4 regions of the Geobacillus sp. YHL genome follow, and region 2 is predicted to be linked to each of the others. Evidence: riboswitches for the same ligand, from Rfam matches in the RefSeq annotation. Region 2 holds a riboswitch; each other region holds the start of a gene.
The links. A riboswitch is a leader RNA that binds a small molecule or an ion and turns the genes downstream of it on or off. The one in region 2 is predicted to bind S-adenosylmethionine.
Positions count from the first base shown of each region.

Region 1: linked by a shared signal. The riboswitch ahead of mtnK (S-methyl-5-thioribose kinase) and the one ahead of JCR24_RS07420 (hypothetical protein) in region 2 are both predicted to bind S-adenosylmethionine.
Region 3: linked by a shared signal. The riboswitch ahead of JCR24_RS10045 (phosphoadenylyl-sulfate reductase) and the one ahead of JCR24_RS07420 (hypothetical protein) in region 2 are both predicted to bind S-adenosylmethionine.
Region 4: linked by a shared signal. The riboswitch ahead of JCR24_RS05810 (methionine biosynthesis PLP-dependent protein) and the one ahead of JCR24_RS07420 (hypothetical protein) in region 2 are both predicted to bind S-adenosylmethionine.

Region 1 is NZ_JAEIGB010000018.1:46,105-50,817, forward strand. It holds gene JCR24_RS13700 (sugar ABC transporter ATP-binding protein) at 1-215, opposite strand, end outside; gene JCR24_RS13705 (sugar ABC transporter substrate-binding protein) at 212-1,372, opposite strand; gene mtnA (S-methyl-5-thioribose-1-phosphate isomerase) at 1,359-2,426, opposite strand; gene mtnK (S-methyl-5-thioribose kinase) at 2,496-3,686, opposite strand; SAM riboswitch class I at 3,825-3,993, opposite strand; gene JCR24_RS13720 (carbon-nitrogen family hydrolase) at 4,088-4,713, opposite strand, start outside.
Region 2 is NZ_JAEIGB010000005.1:131,429-136,141, forward strand. It holds gene opp4B (oligopeptide ABC transporter permease) at 1-466, shown strand, start outside; gene JCR24_RS07410 (ABC transporter permease) at 488-1,396, shown strand; gene opp4A (oligopeptide ABC transporter substrate-binding protein) at 1,410-3,194, shown strand; SAM riboswitch class I at 3,245-3,349, shown strand; gene JCR24_RS07420 (hypothetical protein) at 3,434-3,757, shown strand; gene JCR24_RS07425 (VOC family protein) at 3,774-4,157, shown strand; gene JCR24_RS07430 (PaaI family thioesterase) at 4,338-4,713, shown strand, end outside.
Region 3 is NZ_JAEIGB010000009.1:58,153-62,865, forward strand. It holds gene cobA (uroporphyrinogen-III C-methyltransferase) at 1-631, opposite strand, end outside; gene cysC (adenylyl-sulfate kinase) at 780-1,391, opposite strand; gene sat (sulfate adenylyltransferase) at 1,404-2,564, opposite strand; gene JCR24_RS10045 (phosphoadenylyl-sulfate reductase) at 2,839-3,546, opposite strand; SAM riboswitch class I at 3,672-3,776, opposite strand; gene JCR24_RS10050 (DUF1128 domain-containing protein) at 3,906-4,130, opposite strand; gene JCR24_RS10055 (low molecular weight protein-tyrosine-phosphatase) at 4,480-4,713, shown strand, end outside.
Region 4 is NZ_JAEIGB010000003.1:270,983-275,695, forward strand. It holds gene JCR24_RS05805 (alpha/beta hydrolase) at 1-590, opposite strand, end outside; SAM riboswitch class I at 777-887, shown strand; gene JCR24_RS05810 (methionine biosynthesis PLP-dependent protein) at 1,089-2,192, shown strand; gene metC (cystathionine beta-lyase) at 2,196-3,377, shown strand; gene JCR24_RS05820 (LSm family protein) at 3,427-3,636, opposite strand; gene JCR24_RS05825 (hypothetical protein) at 3,785-4,228, opposite strand; gene JCR24_RS05830 (glycosyltransferase family 2 protein) at 4,477-4,713, shown strand, end outside.

The sequences.
Region 1 (4,713 bases), on a different contig from region 2:
GGCGATGAAAACGTGTATATCGTACCGTCGATCGTGATCGTACCAGCGTCAGGCGGAATGGCGCCGGCCAAAATGTTCATGAGCGTGCTTTTGCCGGCGCCGTTCATGCCTAAAAGGGCGTGGACTTCGCCAGGACGAACGTCGAAGTCCACGCCGTCGAGCACGCGCACGGCGCCAAACGATTTTTCCATGCCCCGCATTGACAACCCGTTCATTTTTTGTTCACCTGGGCTTCCAACGTTTTCATCCACGGCGAGATGGCGACATTGGATTGCCCCCAGCCCGGGATGTATTGCGAAAGCTCATTCATCGACACTTGTTTGTCCGGAAGATCGGACCGTTTCACTAAATGCGGCTCAAGCGAGTAAATGTTCGGCGTTTTTTCTCCGGCGATTTTTTGATACGCGAACCGCACTTGGACGCGGCCGACTTCGGCTGGGTCGGTCGCCGTTGTCGCCACCCATGGGCTGTTTGGTTTTTGGATCATTTGCAAGTCTTCATCGCTCAAATCGATGCCGTACACTTTAATTTCCGTGCGCCCAGCTTGCTCGATGGCGCGCGTCGCCCCTTTGGCGAACTCGTCCCAAGTTGCGAAGACAGCGTCAATGTCGCCTTTGTTCGGGTATTTTTTCAAAATCGCTTCCATTTGCGTTTGTGTGTCCAAAGCTGTGTTGGCGCTCGCCGTGCCAAACTTGGCAATTTCTTTAATGTTCGGATAGCGTTTTTTGAACGCGTCATAAATGATATGGCGGCGTTCCATCGGGGTAAAGCCGCCGACCCAAATCGTGACGATGTTGCCTTCCCCGTTTAAGTCTTCTGCGAGCGTTTTTAATGTTTTCCAGGCGAGGCTGTAGTCGTCTTGGTCGATGACGGTGACGCCGGGAATGTTCAAATCGTTGTCAAACGCCACAACTGGAATGCCTTTGGCGACGGCTTTTTTCACCGGGCCTTCGAGCGCATCGGCGCGGCCGTGGTCAAGCAAAATGGCGTCAACATTTTGCGTAATGGCCGTCTCAACGTACGATGCCATTTTGGTTAAATCGTTGTCGGCGTTGTAAATTTGCACCTCGCCGCCGAATTTTTGCACTTGTTCTTTGACGCCGGCGATGTATTGCGATGAGAACGTGCCGATGGACAGTTGCATAATGGCGGCGATTTTCACCGGCTTTTTCAACTTTTCAGGAATGGCCGCTTGCTCGTCGCTTGTTGCCGTCGAGTGGCTGGATGTCGTTTCCGTTTTGTTGTTCGTGGTCTTGGCTTCGTTGGCTGGCTTGGAGCTCACGGCATCTTGCTCGTGTGTGCAGCCAGCCAAGATGGAGAACACGGCAAAGAAAAGAAGAAAAAGGGAAGATAAGGCCTTAAATCGTTTCATGTTGCTCCTCCTTTGTGAATAATGATGGCAGCGTTGCGTTGTAATTGCCGCGAATGATGCCTTTTTCGGTAATGATGGCGGTAATGAGTTCGTTTGGCGTCACGTCAAACGCCGGATTGTATACGTTGACGCCTTCCGGGGCGATGCGCACGCCGGCGATGTGGGTCACTTCATCCGGATGGCGCTCTTCGATCGGGATGTCCGCACCTGTTTTCGTCGTCAAATCGATCGTGGACAACGGCGCAGCGACGTAAAACGGAATGTCAAACGACTTCGCGAGCAAGGCCAGGCCGAACGTGCCGATTTTGTTCGCCGTATCGCCGTTTCGCGCGATCCGATCGGCGCCGACGATGATGGCGCTGATCTGTTTCGCTTTGATCGTTTGCGCTGCCATGTTGTCGGTGATGAGCGTCACATCAACGCCCGCTTGCATCAGTTCCCAAGCGGTCAGGCGCGCCCCTTGCAAAACGGGACGTGTCTCAAGGGCGTAAACGGATAGCTCGATTCCTTTTTCTTTCGCCAAATAAAACGGGGCGAGCGCTGTTCCGTAGCGGGCGGTGGCGATCGAGCCAGCGTTGCAGATCGTCATCACACGATCGCCCGGACGAAAGAGCGACAACGCGTATTCGCCGATGCGGCGGCACACATCCTCATCTTCCACTTGAATGCGGATCGCCTCATGGATGAGCGCCGTTTTTGCCTCGTTGATGGAGACGGCGTTTTCGACAGCGGCGACGAGCCGGTCAAGCGCCCAAAACAAATTGACGGCGGTCGGTCGGGCGCCGGCCAGGTAGTCGCGATCCTGTTTTAAGCGGCGGCGGAATTCATCGAGCGATTTGGTGTCATAGCCCAGTGCGGCAAGCGCCAGGCCATAGGCGGCGGTGATGCCGATCGCCGGCGCGCCGCGCACTTTCAGCGTGGCAATCGCCTCATAGACGTCTTCCAGAGTGTGCAAGTCGATATATTCGATGATGGATGGAAGCTTTTGCTGGTTTAAAATCGTCACATGCGTCTCGCGCCATTCGACTGAGCGCGGGATGGCAAATGTGCTCATTGCTGTCTTCCTTTCTTTTGGCGTTGTTCGTTTGTCCGGCCCGTCGCCGGCGGGCCGGATCGAATGGCATTACTGCTTGGTTTCGGCGAGCAGCCGGCGGAAGCCATCCGTTCCTGTCAGCTCAGCCCGCTCAATGATCAAGCGGCGGCCGAGGCGGAGCGCATGCCGTTTGGCAACAAGCCGTTCATCTTTGTGCTCGATGCCGTCAAGGTCCGCCACATGGGCGAGGCCGATCGTCCGGCGGATGACTTCGCAGCCGGCAAAGCCGACGGCGTCGATGAACGCGTGCCGGAGCACGTCCTCGAGCAAGCCCGGCGTCGCGGCGTACGTTTCCACGCTCTCGGTGCGCCAAAGGTTTGAGAACACGGACGCAAAGACGTCCCATGTCCGGTCGATGTGGTCAAAGAGCGGTTGGCGCTCTAATTCAGAGCGGGACAACGCATTTAACAGCAAATTGGCAAAAAATTGGCCAAGGTCAAACCCGATCGGACCGTAAAAGGCGAATTCTGGGTCGATCACTTTCGTTTCGTCGGCGCTTACGAAAATGCTGCCGGTATGCAAATCGCCATGCAAGAGCACATCGGCTTCGGTTAAAAACTTGCGCTTCAGCTTTGCTGCTTCTAGGTGCAAGCGGTCATCGCGCCAAAGCGCTTCAACGTCTGGGCGCAATTCGTCTTCAAAGTTGTTCGTTTCGTGGTCAAAAAACGGGTCGGTGAAGACGAGGTCTTCCGTGATTTTGCACAGTTCCGGATTGACGAAGCTTTGCGCCAATTTCTTTTTCTCTTGCTGGTTCATGCCGAAATCAGACGTATAAAACGCCGTCTTGGCGACAAACTCGCCGATATGCTGGGACAAAAGCGGATACGTTTTTCCTTCGATCAACCCTTTGCGGGCGATTTGCAAACGGGATAAGTCTTCCATCACCGTAATGGCGAGCGATTCGTCAGAATAGTAGACTTTCGGCACGTATTGCGGCACATAGCTCGCAAACGTGCGCAGCGCGTTGCTTTCGATGACGGCGCGCTTTAACGTAAGCGGCCAGCTTTCGCCGACCACTTTGGCGTACGGCAACGCTTGTTTGATGATTACGCCTTGCTTTGTTTCTTGGTCGACGATATGAAACACTAAGTTCAAGTTGCCGTCGCCGATCTCGCGGCACAAAAGAGGCGCCCCGTCGCGGAATAAGCCGAGGCGGACAGCGAGAGATACCGCCTTCGGTTCGGTCAGCGGTTCGTAAACCGATGTTTGAACAGTGGTCATTGCCTTGTTCCCCCTTTTTTCATTTCGCTCGTTTTCAAATGCCGGTTCTGACGCGCGCTAAAACTCGGCGTTTCCGGCAAATGAAAAAGCCTCTTTCGCATACGGAAAGAGGCTTGAAGATTCATTCGTTCTTCGCGCCTCTTATCTTTCAGAAAGACATCGGTCTTTCTGTTGGACTTAGCACCGTGCCCTGCGGAAGCATGACGCTTCCGGCGCCGCCCTTGGCGTGCGCCCTATCTCACGATAGTATTACGGTCGGTTGCTGGGCTTCATTGGGCCAATTCCCTCAGCCAACTCTTGATAAGAGTACCGATTTCTCGTATTCAGTTTTTGCAATTTTCACGATGTTGTCAATCGTTTGGTTGTTTGATTCGAATGATACATGGTCGATCAATCGATTGTCAATACGTTTTGAAAAAATTTTTTGCCGCTTCGTAGTCGTGCGGCCGGCGGTCGGCAAACACCGGGATGCGCGCGCGGACGTCCGCAACGAGTGCGGGATCGATGTCGGCCGAGAGAATGCCCGGCTTCTCGTCCGCCTCGGCGATCACTTCGCCCCATGGGTCGATGACGAGCGAATGGCCGGCAAAGACGTTGTTCGGGTCGCGGCCAGCCCGGTTGCAGGCGACGACGTAGCATTGGTTTTCAATCGCCCGCGCCATCAAGAGCGTCCGCCAATGGTGCAGGCGGGGAAGCGGCCATTCGGCGACGACAAACAGCACTTCCGCCCCAGCCATAGCATGGGCGCGAATCCACTCCGGAAAGCGGATGTCATAGCAAATGACCCCGGCGCATGAAAGCCCGTCAAGCGAAAACAAACCTAAGCTGCTTCCCGGCTGCAAATACAAATGTTCATCCATCAATTGGAACAGGTGAAGCTTGCTGTATTCGCCAACGATTTGACCGTTCCGGTCGGCGACGATCATCGTGTTCGTCACGCCGGTTGTTGTTTTTTTAGCGACCGAGCCGGCGACGAGATGGATGCTGTGTGCTTGCGCTAGGCGGGAGGCGAACGCTTTCGCTCGTT
Region 2 (4,713 bases):
CAGCGTGGACGTTCAGGTCGAGGAAGGGACGCTCGCTTACTATTTAAGCAAATTGAACCATCTCATGCTTCCGGCGTTGTCGGGAGCGCTCATCAACACGGTCGTTACGATTCAATATTTGCGCAGCGAAATCGTCGATACGAAAGTGAAAGATTTCGTGAAAACGGCGCGGGCGAAAGGCGTGCCGGAGCGGCACATCTATTGGCGCCATATTTTGCGCAATTCGTTTTTGCCGATCGCGGCGTTTTTAGGGTATGAGATCACCGGGCTTGTCGGCGGTTCCGTGTTTTTGGAGTCGATCTACAGCTATCCGGGGCTTGGCCAGCTGTTTTTGCAGTCGATTATGCAGCGGGATTACAGCGTCGTGACGGCGCTCGTCATGATTTCCGGCCTGGCGACGCTGGTGGGCACGCTGTTGTCGGACATCATTTTGAGTGCGGTCGACCCGCGCATCCGGATTGAGTAGGGAAGGAGGAAGGCAGCTGACATGAAAGCGGAAATCAGCGGCCCAACGCCGGCCGGAGCGAACATCGAGAAAAGCCCTTCCGCCTTTTCGATCATGTGGCGGGAGGTGGCTCGGGATCGGCTCGCGCTTGGTTCGCTCATCATTTTAGGAATCCTTTTGTCGATCGTCTATGGCGTGTCGCTCTTTTTGGATCAAGAGGAAATCGTGAAAGTGGATTTTCTTTCCATCTATTCTCCGCCGTCAGCGGAACACTGGCTTGGCACAGACTACGGAGGGCGCGACGTGTTTGGCCAGCTCATCATCGGCGCCCGCAATTCGTTTACGATCGGGCTGGCCATTACGCTCATCACTGGGGCGATCGGCCTCATTGTCGGATTGGTGGCCGGCTATTTCGGCGGCTGGATCGACAACGTCATCATGCGCATCATCGATTTTATTCTCGTCTTGCCGTTTTTAATGCTGGTGATCGTCTTTGTAGCCATCGTCCCGAAATACAATGTGGCGACGTTCATTTTGATTATGAGCGCGTTTTTATGGACGGGCAAAGCCCGGCTCATTCGCGCCAAGACGCTTGCCGAGCGGGAATTGGACTATGTCAGCGCATCCAAGACGCTCGGGACGCCGGATTGGAAAATCATTTTGTTTCAAATTTTGCCGAACTTAAGCTCCATTATCATCGTCAATTTGACGTTGAACTTAGCTGGCAACATCGGCATTGAGTCAGGTCTTACATACCTGGGGTTCGGGCTGCCGGAAAGCACGCCAAGCCTTGGGACGCTGGTCAGCTATGCGACCAATCCCGATGTGCTGCAAAACAAATGGTGGGTATGGCTGCCTGCATCATTGCTCATTTTGGTGATGATGCTGTGCATAAATTTCATCGGCCAAGCGCTGAAACGTGCGGCTGATGCAAGACAACGACTAGGATAAGGGGGAAGAAAATGTGAAGAGAAAATGGCTGGCGGCTCTCGCCGCGCTCTTGCTCGTGCTCGCCGGGTGCACGGGCAAATCCGACACAACGAGCGGAAAGGGCAACAATAACGAAAAACCGGCGGCTCAGAAGGAAGACATCAGCAAATTCCCGATGACGGTGAAAAACGACGGGAAAATCATCGATGGCGGCGTGTTGAAATACGGCCTTGTGTCCGATACGCCGTTTGAAGGGACGCTCAGCTATGCATTCTACACCGGAGCGCCCGACGCAGAGATTTTGCAATTTTTTGACGAGTCGCTTTTCCGGACGAACGGTGACTATGAAATTACAAATGATGGGGCTGCCACGTATGAGTTGTCGGATGATAAAAAGACGATGACAATCCATATTAAAGACAATGTGAATTGGCATGACGGCCAGCCGGTGACCGCTGAAGACTTGGAGTATGCGTATTTGGTCATCGGCCATAAAGATTACACCGGCGTCCGCTATGGCGATGCGCTCATCCAAGGGATCGTCGGGATGGAAGAATATCACAGCGGCAAAGCGGATAAAATTTCCGGCATTAAAGTCATCGACAAAAAGACGTTGACGATCACATGGAAACAGGCCAATCCGTCGGTGTTGACTGGCATTTGGGCGTATCCGCTGCCGAAGCATTACTTGAAAGACATTCCGATCAAAGACTTGGCGAAATCGGATAAAATCCGGAAAAACCCGATCGGGTTCGGTCCGTTTAAAGTGAAGAAAATCGTTCCGGGCGAGTCGGTAGAGTTTGTTCGCAATGATGACTACTGGGCTGGCAAACCGAACTTGGAAGGCGTCATTTTGAAAGTCGTCAGCCCGCAAGTCGTCCTGCAAGCGCTGAAAAAAGGCGAAATTGACGTCGCTGAGTTCCCGACTGACCAATATTTGAACGCGAAAGGGACGAAAAACATTCAGTTTATCGGTAGAGTGGATTTGGCGTACAACTATATCGGCTTTAAACTCGGCCATTGGGATGCGAAAAAGCAGGAAAACGTAATGGACAATCCGAAATTCCAAAACAAAAAACTGCGCCAAGCGATGGCGTATGCCATCAACAACCAAGAGGTGGCCGACCGCCTGTATCATGGTTTGCGCTTCCCGGCGAACACGCTCATTCCGCCGTCGTTCCCGGGCTATCATGACAGTTCCATCAAAGGGTATACGTACAATCCGGAAAAAGCGAAACAATTGCTGGATGAAGCGGGATATAAAGATGTGGATGGCGATGGCCTCCGCGAAGATCCAAACGGCAAAAAATTCAAGGTCAACTTCTTGGCGATGAGCGGTGGGGACATCGCTGAACCGCTGGCCAAATTTTATATGCAATGCTGGAAAGATGTGGGCCTCGATGTTCAGCTTGTAGACGGACGCTTGGCGGAGTTCAACTCCTTCTACGATATGGTCGAAAAAGACGATCCGAAAGTGGATGTCTACGCCGCCGCTTGGGGAACTGGAACGGACGTCGACCCGTACGGATTGTACGGCCGCAACGTCATGTTCAACTACTCGCGCTGGGTGAATGAGAAAAACGATGAACTGTTGGAAAAAGGCCATTCCGAACAGGCGTTTGACAAAGAATATCGTCGGAAAATTTACAGTGAATGGCAAAAGCTGATGAACGAAGAAGTGCCGGTCATCCCGACGTTGTATCGTTCGGCCATTTATGCCGTCAACAACCGCGTCGCCAACTTCACGGTCGATCCGGGCTCGAAACTGACGTGGAAAGATGTCGGCGTCACGTCCGAGCAACCGGAAGTCGAACAATGACGGTTGTTGCCTTTGATGATGTATGATAAGATAGAAGATAAATTGCATACGTCTTATCAAGAGTGGGCGAGAGAACGGGCTTGATGACCCCACAGCAACCTGCCGCAGGCAAGGTGCTAACACCCGCAAAGCGGTTTCGCTTTGGATGATAAGAACGGCTCATGGCCCCTTTCGCATCATTCCGAGGCGAAAGGGGTTTTTGTCGATAGGGGGTGAAGGGGGAAATAGTGAAGAGGGACATGTCGATCCGAGCTTGCATGGCCGCTCATCTCCGTGCCGCTGCGTTCGCCGTTCATGTCATGCGCTGCGTGCAGGCGGAGCTCATCCGGTTTGACTCTAAGGCGGCGGTGCATGTCGACCGTGGGGACGGATACGTTCATTTGTATGGGGAAGCGCAAGGAACAGCCTTTTCGTTGTTGTTGACCAACAGTGAGGCGGACGAATGGAAGGCGGACGGACCGTACGCCCTTGACCGCTACATATGGACAGAGCTTGGGAAAAAAGGGATTTTCCCGATGCAGATGACGCCGTATTTACAAGCAGTATGGTTAACTGAGTCATAGAAAGGAAGAGGGACGAATGGCAGTCAAAAAATTTGAACATGTCGGCATTCAAGTGAAAGACATCGAGGCATCGAAAGAGTTTTATCAAAATGTTGTCGGCTTGGAGCTGCTCGACGAAATGATTCATACGAACGGCACGATGAAATTGGCGTTTTTAGGGATTGGCGGCTCGATCATTGTCGAGCTGATCGAAGGATACAATCCGGATTTGCCGACGGAAGGAAAAGTGCACCATGTGGCGTTTACGGTGGAAGACATTGAGCAGGAGAAAGAACGGCTTCAGTCGCTGGGTGTGCCGCTTGTGTGGGAAGAAATAACGACACTTCCGAACGGGGCAAAATATTTGTTCTTCCTCGGGCCCGACGGCGAATGGATCGAGTTTTACGAGCCTGCTCGATAAATGGCGTCACGCTAGGCGGCCAGCTGTTTGGGCCGCCTATGAATTTGCCGTCTGGCGATTGGCGCTTCGTTCCATTTTTCTTCGTATGGCCTTGCCTGCCGCTAGACAACAACCGTCCATGTAGGAGTCGTCGTCTTCTCGATTCAATGGTATACTAGAAAAAGAGAGGGGGAGGATGACGTGGAAGAAATGATCGTGCACGCGATTCAAGACGACTACCCTGATGAATTCGCCTGGTGCTACGGCTGCGGGCGTCTGAATGAACAAGGCCACCATTTCCGCACCGGGTGGCGGGGCGACAAAACGGTGACGGTGTATACGCCGCGTCCGGAACATACGGCGATTCCAGGGTTTGTGTACGGCGGGCTGATCGCCTCGCTCATTGATTGCCACGGCACCGGTTCAGCGGCGCTTGCCTTGCATCGGAAAAACGGCCATGAACCAGGGAGCGGGGAAACGCCGCCGCGCTTTGTTACTGCGTCGCTTCACGTCGATTTCGTCAAGCCGACGCCGCATGGAGTGCCGCTTGTCGCCGTCGGCACTGTGACGGAGATTC
Region 3 (4,713 bases), on a different contig from region 2:
GCGTGCCGGTGACGGTGCGTTGAGCAGTTGTCGTTCCCCATTCGATGACCGCCGCCGGCGTCTCCGGCGCTTTGCCGTATTTCATCAGCTGGCCGCAAATGTATGGCAAGTGATGAACCCCCATGTAAATGGCGATCGTATCGATGCCTTTGGCGAGGCTTTCCCATTTGATCTCGTCACGACTTCCGTCGCGCCGATGCCCGGTGACAAAGGCGACGCTTGAGCTGAACGCGCGATGGGTGACAGGGATGCCGGCATAAGCCGCCGCCGCGATGGCGGAGGTGATGCCGGGAACGATCTCAAATTCGATCCCATGTTTGGCCAGCGCCTCGGCCTCTTCGCCGCCGCGCCCGAACACGAACGGATCGCCGCCCTTTAAGCGGACGACCGTTTTTCCTTTTTTGGCATGCCAGACGAGCGCATGGTTGATCGTTTCCTGCTGCATGGCATGAAAGCCGGGCAGCTTGCCGCAAAAGATGAGTTCGGCGTCCGGCTTGGCATATGAAAGCAACTCTTCATTGATGAGACGGTCGTACAAAATGACATCCGCTTGCTGGATGCATTTTAATCCTTTGACGGTAATGAGTTCCGGGTCGCCGGGGCCGGCGCCGACAAGATATACTTTGCCCATCGTTGTTTCAGCCCCTTCGTGCATGATTCAGCCAGCCGCTGGAAAGCGGCATGGATGCTCGGCTGCTTTTATTGTAAATGGTCTGCCTTGGGATGAAAACGACCTTGTCAAATGACCTCCCGTTCTTTTTTGGCAGAGGACGGGGGAATCAGTCTGTTTTCGCGGCCGGGATCATTCCTCGCTCGCGCAGGTAGGCGAGCACTTGCTCGGCACATTCGTCAACCGAATAACGGTGTGTTTCGATCGTCAGCTCCGGTGCTTCCGGCGCCTCGTACGGCGAGTCGATGCCCGTAAATTCACGGATTTCCCCGCGGCGAGCTTTTTGATACAGCCCTTTCGGATCGCGCTTTTCGCATTCTTCAAGCGGGCAGTTGACGTAAATTTCGATAAACTCGTCTTCTTCGACTAAGCGGCGGACGAGCGCCCGGTCTTCGGCAAACGGCGAGATGAACGCCGTCAGCACAAACTGGCCGCTGTCGACAAACAGCTTTGCCACTTCGCCGATGCGGCGGATGTTTTCTGTCCGGTCGGCGGCGGAAAAGCCGAGATCTTTATTGAGCCCGTGCCGGATGTTGTCGCCGTCTAAGACATAATTCTGAATGCCGAGCTCAAACAGTCGTCTGGAGACGGCGTTCGCCACCGTCGATTTGCCGGAGCCGGACAGCCCGGTGAACCAAAGGATGGCGCTATGATGGCCGTTGCGCTTGCGACGATCTTCTTTTGTGACCGATGTGTGATGCCAAACGATGTTCGTGCTCATCGCGATCCTCCTTTAGCGCGCTGACGGGGCGACCGTTTCGCGTTCTTGGAGCCCTTTGATCAAAACGGCGGCCACTTCCGGGCGGCTGAACGTGCTCGGCGGCACTTGGCCGTTGCGCAGCATTTCACGAACTTTCGTGCCGGAAAGGACGACATGGTATTTCGCGTCATGCGGACACGTTTTTGTCGATGCCATCCCTTCGCATTTCGTGCAGTAAAAGCTATGTTCGAAAAAGAGCGGCGTAATGCCAAGCTCTTCAGCCGTAAAGTTCAAGAAGATTTTTTGCGCATCATACGTACCGTAATAATTGCCGACACCAGCGTGGTCGCGGCCGACGATGAAGTGCGTGCAGCCGAAATTTTTGCGCACCATCGCGTGGAAAATGGCTTCACGCGGACCGGCATAGCGCATCGCAGCTTGGAAGACGCCGAGGAAAACGCGGTCTTTCGGGTAATAGTTTTCCAGCAGCACTTGATAGCTTTCCATCCGGATGTCAGCCGGAATATCGTCCGCTTTCGTTTCGCCGACGAGTGGGTTTAAAAACAAGCCATCAACGATCTCGAGCGCGCATTTTTGAATGTATTCATGGGCGCGGTGAACCGGATTGCGCGTTTGGAAGCCGACAACGGTGTTCCAGCCAAACTCAGCAAACTTTTTCCGCGTTTCTGCTGGATCAAAATAAAACGAGGCGAATTGGCCTTTGTCGGTCCGTTTGACAAGCGTAATCTCCCCGCCGACATACACATCCGGTTTTTCAAACAGTTTGCGCACGCCTGGGTGAGCAAGTTCATCCGTTTTATAAACGAGCTTCGCTTCTTTCGTTTTGTCTGGGCGGTAAATGTCAGCGATCTCAATGACGCCGTAGACGTCGCCACGATAAACGAGTTTCGCCTTATCGCCGACGGCGAGCTCTTTCGCTTTTTCTTCGGTTACCGCGAGCGTGATCGGAATGCTCCAGACGGTGCCGTCAGAAAGACGCATGGTTTCAACAACCGCGTCGTAATCCGTTTTCGTTAAAAAACCAGTGAGGGGGCTGTAGGCGCCCGTTCCGATCAGCTCCAAGTCGCTCAGTTCGGCTTTGGAGAGCTCGATCGTTTTGGTCGCCTCATCAAGCGGATAGTCCGGATTCCAACGATTGATCAATGTGCCGCCATGCGGGATGCTTACGCTCATGTTCATAACCTCCTAGATTGATAGATGTTGTGAAATGCCGCTGCCATGTTCATGAGGCAAGCGCTCTTTTTTTTAGGCTAATGACGCCAAGCAGACGCTCAAGATGGCGATGACCGTATAGACGTCGCTGTCAAACAGCAGCTTGACGATTCGGAATGGCGTCCGATTCATCAGCGACGCCTATCGAGGCCGCCGCGCCGCTTGCCCCGATGTTCATGGCGAAGAAAAAGGATGCGATCAAAGCAATGGCAAGGAGCATGTCAATGTTCTCTCCTTAGGCGAGATGGAGACCGCATTCCGTCTTTCCTTGGCCAGCCCAGCGCCCGGAGCGCAAGTCGTTCGGATCTGTAGCCGGAGCGGTGCACGGGGCGCAACCGATGCTCGGGTAGCCGCGGTCGTGGAGCACGTTGTACGGAAGGCCGTGTTTATACACGTAATTCCAAACGTCTTTCCACGTCCAGTGAATGAGCGGACAAACTTTAATCGAACGGAACTTGTCGTCTTTGTTAATGTACTCGACATGCCGCCGCGTCGGCGATTGCTCGCGGCGCAAGCCGGAAATCCACGCCGTCACCCCGGTCAGCACCTCGCGCAGCGGAATGACTTTGCGCAGCTCACAGCATTTGTTCGGGTCGCGTTTCCATAACTCGTCGCCAAACTGCGCCTTCTGTTCTTCCAACGTCAAGCGCGGCTGCTTCATCACGATGCGAAGCGACGGATATTTTTCTTTCACTTTCGCGATCGTATCGTACGTCTCTGGAAAATGCAGGCCGGTATCCAAAAAGACGATTTCGGCGTCCGGTTTGACTTGGGAGATGAGATCAATCAGCACAATCCCCTCGATGCCGAAGCTGCACGCGTATACGATCTCATCGCCGTATTCGCGATACGCCCAGGCCAGGACGTCAAGCGCCCCTTTTGTTTCATTATCGGACGGAAAAGACGGTTTTTCCGCCTTTTCCCACTGATCATACGTGAGCATCGGTTTCTCCTCCTCACAAAATCAAAGAAAATCCACGTAATTAGTCGGATATATAGCGGCCAAACGGCAATTCGGCGGCGAAAATCCTTCCTTGCATGAATCAGAAAGAGCGGGAGAAAGGGTGCCCCTTATTTTACTAAAGATCTTCTTTAGCTGGAATTGGCACTTTGCTATAGGCGGCAGGTTGTCGGAGTTCATTGAGCCCATTCCTCCCTCACTCTCGAGCAACGTATGCAACGCATGTCATTTAATTGATTAAAATTTTAGCACAATTGACGATAATGTCAATCATAGTTTTTCGATAGGAATTGTTTTTATACGAAACAGCTGCATTGCCTGCCTAGCAGCAGATGGGAGCGTTATTTTTTGCGCAGGCTTCCGAGCTCTTCGACAATCGCCTGCATTTCGCTTGGGCTGAACGTCTCGCGTTTCATCACCATCTCGTAAATGTCTCTCAACTCATCGTACCATTCCTCGGAAAAATGGGACGGCTTGATGGCATCCAAGTTCAGCACTTTCAACTTTTGCTTCAACTGTTCGATCATGTAGGCGACGTTTTCCGCCGACCGTTTTGATAAATCCATTCGTTTACTCCTTTCATGGCAAGTTACTATGTATTGTACCATAGGTGCAGGAAGAATGGGGAGAGATTGCATGGCTTGCTTTTCTGATGAAAAACGGATGATGTGGTAAAATGTAGGTGCACATGCATAGTGCCAGTCTAAAAGGTTGGTGAAACACCGCGTTTTCTTCAAAATGGTTGTCGTGAACGCGCGCAAGAGTTGTTGGCCCATTCGCACACGCTCCCCCGCTGGAGTTGTTTTGTCGTGACATCCCCGTCCTTTTAGGGCCAAAAAGGGCTAGATGAAAAGAAATGAAGGAAAACTAACGGTGGAAAGCACCGTGGACATAGAGAGAGGGGTGGCTGTTTGGATGATTAAAGTGCTGTTTGTTTGTCTTGGAAACATTTGTCGTTCGCCGATGGCGGAAGCGGTCTTCCGTCATTTGGTGAAAGAGCGGGGGCTTGACGGTCTGATTGCCGTTGATTCGGCGGGAACAGGCAGCTGGCATGTCGGTGAGCCGCCGCATGTGGGGACAAGAAGGGTTTTGACGGAAAATAAGATCGACTACTCCGGCATCCGCGCCCGGCAAGTGAACCATCGTGAC
Region 4 (4,713 bases), on a different contig from region 2:
ATAAAATCGCGCACATGGCCATCCGTCGTTTTCACCGCTGTTTCCTCTGTGCCAACAGAATGGTAAAGCGAAAGGAGCGATGGATCGCGGAATGAGCGGATGCGCGCCAATACCGAGTCATCGATATAGGGGGACTGCATGGCGATTTTCCCAAATGTATGCGGATACAACAACCCGGCTAGAAGCGACACCGTTCCGCCGAGCGAATCGCCGATCAGCGCCCGGCCTTTGCCCATTTGGTATGTCGGCAGTTCGCGGTCCAAAAACGGGACGAGCTCATGGGCTAAAAAACGAAGGTATGCTTCGTGCTTTCGTCCTTCCGGGTGGTATTTCTCGTAGCGGTCGTTGACGTTCCGATACGGGATGCCGACGACGATCGTCCGGTCGATTGTTCCTTCTTCCATCAGCGTTTCGATGACGGTTTTCATTTTTCCATACATAAAATAATCTTTGCCGTCTTGCGCGATTAATAAAGAATATTTGTAAAGCGGCGAAAAATTGCTTGGCAAGTAGATGAGCAGTTCGATTTCTTCTTGCAGCTCTCCGCTGTACAACTTGCAGTCGCGCATCGTTCCTGTTGCTGTCGCCATGACCATCCTCCATGAAAGCGTAAGTTCATCTGTTATTGTAACATATTTGCGCCCAAAGATGTTAATGAAGGGCTCGAATTTTTCGCGAATTTGCCGAATCGCACCGCTGACAAAAAAATGGCTTGCAAAAACGTGGGGAATGCGTTACATTTTTATTAAATTTAAAAAAATTGAATACGCGTCCCATTCTTATCAAGAGAAGCGGAGGGAACTGGCCCAATGAAGCTTCAGCAACCAGCCGCCCGACGGCCAGGTGCTAAATCCAGCGAATTGAGCATTCAATTCGGCAGATAAGAAGAAGCATGACCCCATGTGTATGGAAAAGTCTTCTTCTTAGAAGACTTTTTTTATTTATTCAAGCGGCCGCTTCCATCAACCGCGAGGCGGTTTCGGACGAAGGCGCTTGGCCGCTGCCCAACGGACAGTGGTGCTTCGTTGGGCATTAAGTGGTCGGCCGTTGATCCATGATGGAATTTTCAGCAGAAGGAGAGAGATGAGATGGAGAAACTGGAGACGTTGTTAGCGCAAATTGGCAACCGGAGCGAAACGGTGACGGGGACGGTCAACCCGCCGGTTTATTTTTCCACCGCCTACCGCCATGCCGGCATCGGAGAGTCGACTGGGTTTGACTACATCCGCACCGGCAACCCGACGCGCAAAATCGTCGAAGAAGCAATCGCGAGACTGGAAGGCGGCGACCAAGGCTATGCGTTCAGCTCCGGCATGGCCGCCATTCAGACGGTGCTCGCCTTGTTTGAGAGCGGAGATGAGTTTCTCGTATCGGCCGACCTTTACGGCGGCACGTACCGCCTGTTTGAGCGCGGCTGGCGCAAGTACGGTCTTGGGTTTCATTACGTTGACTTTGCTGACCTCGATGCAGTGGAAGAAACCATAACGGAAAAAACGAAAGCCATCTTTTTGGAAACGCCGACGAACCCATTGATGCAGGAGGCGGATATTTCGGCGGTCGCCAAGCTCGCCAAACGGCATGGGCTGCTGCTGATCGTCGATAACACGTTTTACACGCCGGTGCTCCAACGCCCAATCGAACAAGGAGCGGATATTGTCATCCACAGCGCGACGAAATATTTAGGCGGCCATAACGATGTGCTGGCCGGCCTTGTCGTCGCCAAGGGCGAGGAGCTCTGTCAACGCCTGGCCGAGTATCAGAACGCCATCGGCGCGGTTTTGTCGCCGTTTGATTCGTGGCTGTTGATTCGCGGGATGAAAACGCTGGCGCTAAGGATGCGCCAGCATGAAGAAAACGCCAAGCGCATCAGCGCCTTTTTGCGCGAACATGAAGATGTTACAGACGTCTTATATCCAGGAAGAGGCGGGATGCTGTCGTTCCGGATTGCCGATGAAAAGTGGGTGAACGGGTTTTTAAAAAGCTTGAGCCTCATTACGTTCGCGGAAAGCCTGGGCGGAGTCGAAAGCTTTATTACGTACCCAGCGACGCAGACGCATGCGGACATTCCTGAGGAAATCCGCATCCAAAACGGTATTTGCAACCGGCTGCTCCGTTTCTCGGTCGGCATTGAGCACGCTGACGATTTGATCGCCGACTTGGCGCAGGCATTGAAAAACATGAAAGAGGTGTAAGCGATGGAACAGGAATGGTCGTTTTCGACGAAACTGCTCCATAACGAATGGAAAGTCGACCGCGCAACCGGGGCGGTGAGCGTGCCGATCCAGCACGCCTCCACGTTCCATCAGTTCGATTTCGATTCATTCGGCAAATACGACTACAGCCGCTCCGGCAACCCGACGCGCGAGGCGCTTGAGGAAACGATCGCGGCGTTAGAAGGCGGAACGCGCGGGTTTGCGTTCGCCTCTGGCATGGCGGCTATTTCAACGGCGTTTTTGCTTCTCTCAAAAGGCGACCACGTGCTCGTGACCGAAGACGTCTACGGCGGCACGTACCGGATGATTACGGAGGTGCTCGGCCGCTTTGGCATTGAATATACGTTTGTCGATATGACCGATTTAAACGCAGTGGCGGAAAACATCCGGCCGAACACGAAAGTCATTTATATGGAAACGCCGTCCAATCCATTGTTAAAAGTGACCGATATTCAAGGCGTCGTCAAGTTGGCGAAGGCGCATGGCTGTTTGACATTCTTGGATAATACGTTCATGACGCCGGCGTTGCAGCGGCCGCTTGATCTTGGAGTCGATGTCGTCCTTCACAGCGCCACGAAATTTTTAGCCGGCCATAGCGACGTCGTCGCCGGGCTGGCGGTCGTGAAAGACGAGGAATTGGGAAAAGAATTGTACAAACTGCAAAACGCGTTTGGCGCCGTCCTTGGCGTCCAAGATGCGTGGCTTGTGCTGCGCGGATTAAAAACGCTCCACGTTCGGCTGAAGCAGTCGTCTGAATCAGCGGCCGCCATCGCCAAGTATTTGGCTTGTCATCCAAAGGTCGAAGAAGTGTATTATCCGGGGCTGGAGAATCACCCAGGCCATGACATCCAGCGCCATCAGGCGGCCGGGTTTGGCGCTGTGCTGTCGTTCCGTTTAGCCGATGAAGAAGCGGCCCGGACGTTCGTCCGCAACGTCCGCCTGCCCGTGTTCGCCGTCAGCCTTGGCGCGGTCGAGTCAATTTTATCGCACCCGGCGAAAATGTCGCATGCGGCGATGCCAAAAGAAGAGAGGCTCCGGCGCGGCATTACCGACGGCTTGTTGCGGCTGAGCGTCGGACTGGAGGATGTCAACGATTTGATCGCCGATTTTGAGCAGGCGCTGTCGTTTGTCAATGAGCATCCATCGGTCGTTCCGACGCGGTAACGACAAAGGTATGCATCGTTTCGGCGGATGCATACCTTTGTTTTTTTCGTTACACTTCCCGAACAAAGTTGACGGCTGTCAGCGGAATGAGCACCGTGCGCGTTTCCCGCTCGTATCCGCCCGCTTCCGCCCTAAGCTCGATCGTTCCGTCCTCGACATCGGTGAGTCGTCCCTCTATTAAGTTGTTGTCCGTCGCGACTTGGATCGTTTCCCCGATGAGGCGGCGGAGCTGCTCTTCGAATGTGGTCGCAAAGTCCATTGTCTCCTCCCTCCTTTCAGTCTAAAAGGCCGGTGATTTAAGGGGAAATACTGCTCTCCAACAGTGTTTCTCAAATTGAAAAACCTTGCAACACCATCACTTCATTCCTTGTGATTTCTCATAAATCGAGCGAATCCATTGTTTTTCATCAGCCTTCTAAACGGGTGATGGCTTGAATGCTGGCAAACGGAATGTAAACGAAACGCCCGAGCGCATCCTCAAGCACGGCATAATCGTTTCGGACGGCGATGACTGTGCCGCTCACCGGGCCGAAATTGACCGTAATTTCTACTCTCTCCCCAATCAAGTCCTCGAGCTCGTCGCCAATATCTTCCGCGGGTGGCGCCCCTGTGCGCAACTCGGTCAAAATGGCTTGCAACAGTTCGCGCTCGTCCTCCAAAATGTCCCGCTGTTCTTGCTCCTCATCAAGAATGCGGCGCAAAATTCGTTCGGCATCTTCCCCGTGATCGGCGATGGCTTCTAATAGAGAGACAATTTGTTCGACGGCCGAATCATCCAAATCTAGTTTTTCAAGCCATTTGCGGATCTTTTTCAGCTCTTTCACTGCTTCGCGCAAATGTTTATGTCCCAACGCCTCTTCCTCCTTCCTTTTCTTCCATTCGTTAACTACGTTATGCACCGCTCTTTCATTCGACACGGGTGCGTATCCGAGGAAGAAAGAACGATTTTTTTAGCCACGGGCATGGGGAAAACGGTTGAACTTTGTCGGGGGAATGACAGGTAAATGATAGGACAATTCTACTGTTTTCCTAAAAAATCAACGATTGCCTCTCACCGTTAAGAGAAAAAATGGATATATAGTGGATGAGGTGAATGATGATGGTGCCAGAGCGAAAAAAAGACTTCATCAGCGTCGTCATTCCGTGTTATAACGCATCCCGTTATATTGAGGACTGCCTAAATGGGCTGTTCAATCAAACATATCGCCAGTTTGAAGCGATTATTGTCGATGACGGATCGGACGATGGGAGCGAAGAAGTCGTGAAGCGGTGGATGAACGACCATTCCCCGTTCTTCCCGGTCGTCTATATCAAACTCCCGCGCAACGTCGGTTTT